DNA from 3 places in the Variovorax sp. DAIF25 genome. Region 2 is predicted to be linked to each of the others. Evidence: predicted binding sites of a transcription regulator. Region 2 holds the regulator's gene; each other region holds the start of a gene.
What was found. Region 2 encodes LexA, which represses DNA repair genes until DNA is damaged. Its sites were predicted from a motif close to ACTGTATNNNNATACAGT; they were not measured.

Region 1: R0232_RS03265 (ATP-dependent helicase) is a predicted target of LexA. The motif match lies at 1,438-1,455, and genes of this name have one in related genera.
Region 3: R0232_RS11435 (PA0069 family radical SAM protein) is a predicted target of LexA. The motif match lies at 1,161-1,178, and genes of this name have one in related genera.

What each region holds. Positions count from the first base shown of each region.
Region 1 covers NZ_CP136636.1:686,227-688,489, forward strand. Annotated here, with positions in the region: gene R0232_RS03255 (5'-methylthioadenosine/adenosylhomocysteine nucleosidase) at 1-258, shown strand, start outside; gene corA (magnesium/cobalt transporter CorA) at 251-1,237, opposite strand; gene R0232_RS03265 (ATP-dependent helicase) at 1,468-2,263, shown strand, end outside.
Region 2 covers NZ_CP136636.1:4,138,565-4,140,827, forward strand. Annotated here, with positions in the region: gene adk (adenylate kinase) at 1-27, shown strand, start outside; gene R0232_RS19190 (asparaginase) at 101-1,063, opposite strand; gene lexA (transcriptional repressor LexA) at 1,136-1,810, shown strand; gene R0232_RS19200 (hypothetical protein) at 1,988-2,263, shown strand, end outside.
Region 3 covers NZ_CP136636.1:2,497,064-2,499,326, forward strand. Annotated here, with positions in the region: gene R0232_RS11425 (thiol-disulfide oxidoreductase DCC family protein) at 1-430, opposite strand, end outside; gene R0232_RS11430 (GbsR/MarR family transcriptional regulator) at 494-1,081, opposite strand; gene R0232_RS11435 (PA0069 family radical SAM protein) at 1,205-2,263, shown strand, end outside; gene R0232_RS11440 (efflux transporter outer membrane subunit) at 2,253-2,263, opposite strand, start outside.

The DNA.
Region 1 (2,263 bases), 3.5 Mb from region 2:
GACCGCTTCGTCGCGACCGCGGCCGAAAGCGAGGCGTTGCGCCGCGCGCTGCCCGATGCGCTGGCCGTGGAGATGGAGGGCGCCGCGGTGGCGCAGGTGTGCCATGACTACGGCGTGCCCTTCGCCGCGATGCGCACGATCTCGGACCGTGCCGACGACGAGGCCCATGGCGACTTCGCGCGCTTCGTCGCCGAGGTCGCGAGCCGCTACAGCCTCGCGCTGGTCGCCGCCTGGCTCGCCGCCCAGCCTTCTACTTGAGCCAGCCGCGCCGGCGGAAGTACCACATCGGCACCAGCGCGCTCGCGGCCATCAGCACGATGGCGTAGGGATAGCCCATGGCCCAGTCGAGCTCGGGCATGAACTTGAAGTTCATGCCGTAGATGCTCGCGATCAGGGTCGGCGGCAGCAGCGCGACGCTGGCCACCGAGAAGATCTTGATCGTCTTGTTCTGGTTGATGTTGATGAAACCGACGGTCGCATCCATCAGGAAGTTGATCTTGTCGAACAGGAAGGCCGTGTGGTTGTCGAGCGATTCGATGTCGCGCAGGATCTGCCGCGCCTCCTCGAACTGCTCGGCATTGAGCATCTTGCTGCGCATCATGAAGCTGACCGCGCGGCGCGTGTCCATCACGTTGCGGCGGATGCGCCCGTTCAGGTCTTCCTGGCGCGCGATGGCGCCCAGCACCTCGCCCGCGAGCTCGTCGCTGACGTTGCCCGAGAGCACCTTCTTGCTGGCGGCCTCGAGTTCGTCGTAGATGTTCTCGAGCGAGTCGGCCGAGTACTCGGCGTCGGCGTCGAAGAGCTTGAGCATCACTTCCTTCGCGTCCTCGATCAGCCCCGGTGCGCGGCGCGCGCGCATGCGCAGCAGGCGGAACACGGGCACGTCCTCGTCGTGGATCGAGAACAGCACGCCGCGGCTGCGCAGGTCGGTGTTGTGCTGGTTGAGGATGAACGCGACGCGCACCGCGCGCGGGGCTTCGTCGTCGTCGATCAGGAAGTCGCTGCGGATGTGGAGTTCGCCGTTGTCCTCTTCATAGAAGCGCGCCGATTCCTCGATGTCCTCGTCCATCGCGTCCTCGGGGATCGAGAGACCGTAGTACTGCTTGATCCAGCGCTTCTCCTCGAGCGTGGGCGATTCGAGGTCGACCCAGATCGGCTGGAAGCGGGAGAGCTCCTCGAGGGCCTCGATCTCTTCCTGGACGAGGCGGCCGTTGGCGAGCGTGAAGATATTGAGCATGGCTCACTCCCGTGAAATGGCTGGGGCGATGGGGCGGACGGGCGGGGGGCGAGAAAGGGGGCGCTTTCAAATCCCGGACCCGGTCGGCCGGACTCAGCCGGGAGTTGAAAGCTGCCGAGACGGGGCGGTTTCCACGATGCGGTCTCCAGTTGCAGCGAGGCGCGATTATGTCATCGGCGAATGAGCGCAGAGTTGGCTGGACTGGACGAACATCCAGTAGAGTGGCGCCCATGCCGAGCGCCGTGTCCCCCGTCTTTTCCACCCCGCCGGCGACCCAGGCCGAGCGCCTCGCGGCCGCCCTCGCCAGCCTCAACGACGAGCAGCGCGCGGCGGTCGAGCACGGGGTGGAGGCGCTGGCTGGTGGCGCGCCGGACGCGGCCGATGCAGGGCCCTTGCTCGTCATCGCCGGCGCCGGCTCGGGCAAGACCAGCACGCTGGCGCACCGGGTGGCGCACCTGATCGCGCGCGGGGTCGACCCGCAGCGCCTGCTGCTCCTGACCTTCTCGCGCCGCGCCGCGCAGGAAATGGCGCAGCGCGCCGGCCAGGTGCTCGCGCGCGTGCTGGGGCTGCAGGCCCACACCGCGCCCGCGCTGCCCTGGGCCGGCACCTTCCACGGCATCGGCGCGCGGCTGCTGCGCGAGTACGCCGCGCAGATCGGGCTGGACGACAACTTCACCATCCACGACCGCGGCGACGCCGAGGACCTGATGGGGCTGGCGCGGCACGAACTCGGCTTCTCGTCGAGCGCGCGCCGCTTTCCGCACAAGGGCACCTGCCTGTCGATCTATTCGCGCTGCGTGAACACGCGCGCGCCGCTCGAGTCGGTGTTGAAGCAGTCCTTTCCGTGGTGCGCCGAATGGGGCGTCGAGCTGCAGCAGCTGTTCGGCGCCTACGTCGAGGCCAAGCAGCAGCAGAACGTGCTCGACTACGACGACCTGCTGCTCTACTGGGCCGGCATGATGGAGGAGCCCACGCTGGCGCAGCACCTGGGCGCGCGCTTCGACCACGTGCTGGTCGACGAGTACC
Region 2 (2,263 bases):
CGTGCACTGGCCGCACTGAGCAGCTGATCCCCGACTCGAATCGCGAGCCGCGTGCGGGCCTCGAGGCCCGCGACGCGGCTTTTTCTTTGGCGTCCCGACTTCAGAGCAGCTCGAGCGTCAGCGCGATGCGCGCCTTGACGGGCGTCAGCGCGCCCGCATCGCGCAGGCGGTCGCCCGGCTTGGGCAGGATGCGCCCTTGCGTGCAGCGGGTGGCGCGCAGCACCGCGATGCCGGCCTCCTGCGCCTCGAGCGCCGCCGCCTCGAGCGCATGGTGCAGCGTGCCGTTGCCGGTGGTCGCCAGCACGAGGCCCCGCAGAGGAGACGCCGCCGTGCCATCGGCACGCAGCGCATGGATCAACGCGCCGCTCGCACCTGCGTGGCTCATCACGATCTCCACGCGCGGCCATGCGGCCTCGTCCTCGGGAAGACGGTCGAGGGCCGCGCCTGCTTCCGAAGCCGGCCAGTCACGCACGCGCCGTACCTCGCCCTCCTCCACGTAGCCCACCGGCCCCGCGTCGCCCGCGTCGAAGGCATCGAGCCGATAGGTGTGCACCTTCTGCACGTCGAAGGCACCGCGCACCGTGCCCGCACATACCGCGGTCACGCCCTGCGCGCCCGGTGTCGCGGCCACGGCGATCGCATCGCGCACGTTCTGCGGACCGTCGGGCGACAGCGCGGAGGCCGGGCGCATGGCGCAGGTCAGCACGATGGGCTTGCGCGGCGCCAGCACCGACTGGAGGAAGAAGGCGGTCTCCTCGAGCGTGTCGGTGCCGTGGGTGATCACCACACCGGCCACGTCGGGCTGCGCCAGCCAGTGGGCGCAGCGCAGCGCCAGTGCGCGCCAGATCGCGAAGGACATGTCCTTGCTGTCGACCTGGGCCACCTGCTCCGCCGCCAGCGTCACGCCCGCGGGCGCCTCGATGCCGCCGAGCAGGTCGGCCACGCCCACCTCGCCGGCGGTGTAGCCGATGTTGTCGCCGCTGTTCGCCGCGCGGCCCGAGATGGTGCCGCCGGTGCCGAGCACCACCACGCGCCGCGGATTCGAAAGGGATGAAGTCACCATGACTTGCCAACTTTGAAAAACTGGTTAAAAATACAGGTACTGGATGTTCAGCCAGTGCCGCAAGGAACCACCATGCAGTTCGCCGTGAAGCTTACCGCCCGCCAGCAGCAGATCCTCGATCTGATCCAGAGCGCCATTGCCCGTACCGGGGCGCCGCCCACTCGCGCCGAAATCGCGAGCGAGTTGGGCTTTCGCTCCGCCAATGCCGCCGAGGAGCATCTGCAGGCGTTGGCCCGCAAGGGCGTCATCGAACTCGTGAGCGGTACCTCGCGCGGCATCCGCCTCAAGGGCGATGCACTGCGCTCGCTGGCCGAATCGCGCAACAGCCAGTTCTCGCTGTCGCTGCCCGGCATGGCCCAGCTCGCGCTGCCGCTCATCGGCCGCGTCGCGGCCGGTTCGCCGATCCTCGCGCAGGAGCATGTCGATCAAACCTACTACGTCGAGAACACGCTGTTCCAGCGCCAGCCCGACTACCTGCTCAAGGTGCGCGGCATGTCGATGCGCGACGCCGGCATCATGGACGGCGACCTGCTCGCCGTGCAGGCCACCAAGGAAGCGCGCAACGGCCAGATCGTGGTGGCGCGCCTCGGCGACGAAGTGACCGTCAAGCGCCTCAAGCGCAACAAGCAGGTGATCGAGCTCCACGCCGAGAACCCCGACTACCCGACCATCGTGGTCCAGCCCGGCGAGTCCTTCGAAATCGAAGGCCTCGCGGTCGGCCTGATCCGAAACACCATGCTGATGTAGGCCTGCCGATCCGGCCCGGCGGTCTGCATCGCCGAGCCGCTCCGCGGATCCGCATCACGCATACCCCATCCGGTCGCCGCAGGTGGCGGGCGTATGGCGCTTTGTCGCCATCACCCTGCTGCGCCCGATGACAACGAATCCTGCCTGTGTTCAACCTCAAACCTTCTTGGAGTTCACATGGGAATCGCCCTCCTCACCTTCGTCGATCTTTGGATGCCGCTGCAGTCGCTTGCGAGCCGCTGGTTGCCCGCCCGCCCCGTACACCGTCGCGATGACGACCTGTGCGCCAGCGAGTTGCGCTACGTCTCGGTACGGCCGTCGTGCACGGCACGCGGCGACAGCGGACAGAACGCCGTCATGGCCGCAGCCGTCGCCCAGGCACCTTCGCGTCCGCTGCGGGTGGTGCGCGTCGTCGACCGCCAGCAGGGTGGCGCGCGCAACAACAACCGCGTG
Region 3 (2,263 bases), 1.6 Mb from region 2:
AGAGCCGGCACTGGCCGTCGGCGCAGGTGCGCGAGGCCTTCGCGGCCGGGCCGGCGAGCAGGGTCACGAGCCAGCCGGGCAGGCGCTGGCGGTTGCGCGCCAGCGCGGCATAGGCGCGATCGGCCAGCGGCGCGACCAGCGGCAGGTCGAGCAGGGGTCCCCCGTTGGGCAGGCCGACCGCCTCGCGGCAGGCGCGGATGGCGGGCACGCCGACCTGCACGCGGCCGGCGGCATCGACCACGTGGATCGCGGTCATCAGGGCCTCGCGCGGCGCCGGGCCGGCATCGAAATCCGGCGGCGAGCAGTCGACCAGAACGAGCCGCGCGGCCGCGTCGCGCGCCTTCATCGCGCCCATTTCGGCGCTGCACAGGCGGCAGGTGGCGTCGTAGTAGACGGTCAGCGGGTAGGCGATGGCGGTGGGACGGGGCATGGTGTTCTTTGTTCTCGATATTTCTGTCAAAAGAGAAATTGATGGGCAAAAAAAGAGCCGACCTCAGATCATCGGCAGGCTCGCATGGTGGGCGTCGGGATCGTCCTTGCCGGTGGCGGGCGCGGGCGCATCGCCGCGAACGAACTTCTGCACGCTCGCGCCCAGCGTCAGCACCTTGTCGAGCGTGCCGGGCGACAGCCGCAGCATCTCGTCGGCCCAGGTCGCGAGCTTGGCCATCAGGTCCATGGTGGAGCGGATGCGGTCCTGCGCATCGGCCGATTCCTTCTGGAAATCGGGGCTCGCGACGATCTCGCGCAGCACGCGGATGGTGGGATCGAACTCGCGTTCCTTGCGCTCGCGCACCACGGTGCGGAACAGCTCCCAGACGTCGACGCTGGTCTCGAAGTAGTCGCGCCGGTCGCCCAGCATGTGGGTGACGCGCACCAGGTTCCAGGCCTGCAGTTCCTTCAGGCTGTTGCTCACGTTGGAGCGCGCCACGCCCAGCGTGTCGGACAGCTCCTCGGCATGGATCGGCTTGCCGTGCACGAACAGCAGCGCATGGATCTGCGAGACGGTGCGGTTGACGCCCCACATGGAGCCCATCTCGCCCCAGTGGAGGACGAACTTGCGTTGGATGTCGGTGAGTTCCATGCGCTGGAGTCTAGGACTTCCGAAATTTCTGTCAAGAAAGAAATAGAAAAATCGCCGTGGCCCGGTGGAATGGTGAAATACTGTATGTTTAAACAGTGATCCGATCCGCGAAGGAGTTGCGCCATGCCACCCGCCGCCTACATCCCCATCCAGGCCATCAAGGGCCGCGGCGCCGCCACGCGGCTCGCGCACCGCTTCTCGAAGGACGAGCGCGATGCCTTCGACGATGGCTGGGGCACGCTCGAGGAGAACGCCGCCGAGGCCGACGAGCTCGAGCCGCTGGCCACCGAGGTGCGCTTCGAGGACGTGAAGTCGGCGATGAACGAGAACGACTCGCCCGACATCTACTTCGACCGCTCGATCAACCCCTACCGCGGCTGCGAGCATGGCTGCATCTACTGCTTCGCGCGGCCCACGCACAGCTACCTCAACCTGTCGCCGGGGCTGGACTTCGAGACCAAGCTGATCGCCAAGCGCAACCTGGTCGAGGTGCTGCGCCGCGAGCTGGGCCGCAAGAGCTACCGGCCCAGCCACATCGCGATCGGCACGGCCACCGACTGCTACCAGCCGATCGAGCGCGAGCTGCGCATCACGCGCTCGCTGATCGAGCTGCTGTCGGAGGTCAACCACCCCTTCGGGCTGGTGACCAAGTCCAGCGCGATCGAACGCGACCTCGACCTGATCGCGCCGGCCGCCGCGCGCGGCCTGGCGGCGGTGTACGTGACCGTGACCACGCTCGACGGCGAACTCGCGCGCAAGCTCGAGCCGCGCGCCGCGGCGCCGCACCGGCGGCTGCGCACCATCCGCACGCTGGCCGAGGCCGGCGTGCCGGTGGGCGTGAGCGTGGCGCCACAGATTCCGTTCGTGACGGAAGACATGGAGCAGGTGCTCGAGGCGGCCTGGGAGGCGGGCGCGCGCAGCGCCTTCTACACCATGATCCGGCTGCCCTGGGAGGTGGCGCCGCTGTTCAAGCAATGGCTGGCGCTGCACTACCCGCAGCGCGCGGACCGCATCATGGCGCGCATCCACGACGTGCGAGGCGGCAAGGACTACGACGCCGACTTCGCCACGCGCATGAAGGGCACCGGCCTGTGGGCCGACCTGCTGCGCCAGCGCTTCGAGAAGGCGACCGCGCGCATCGGCTTCAACCGCGAGCGCATCGCGCTCGACCTCAGCGCTTTT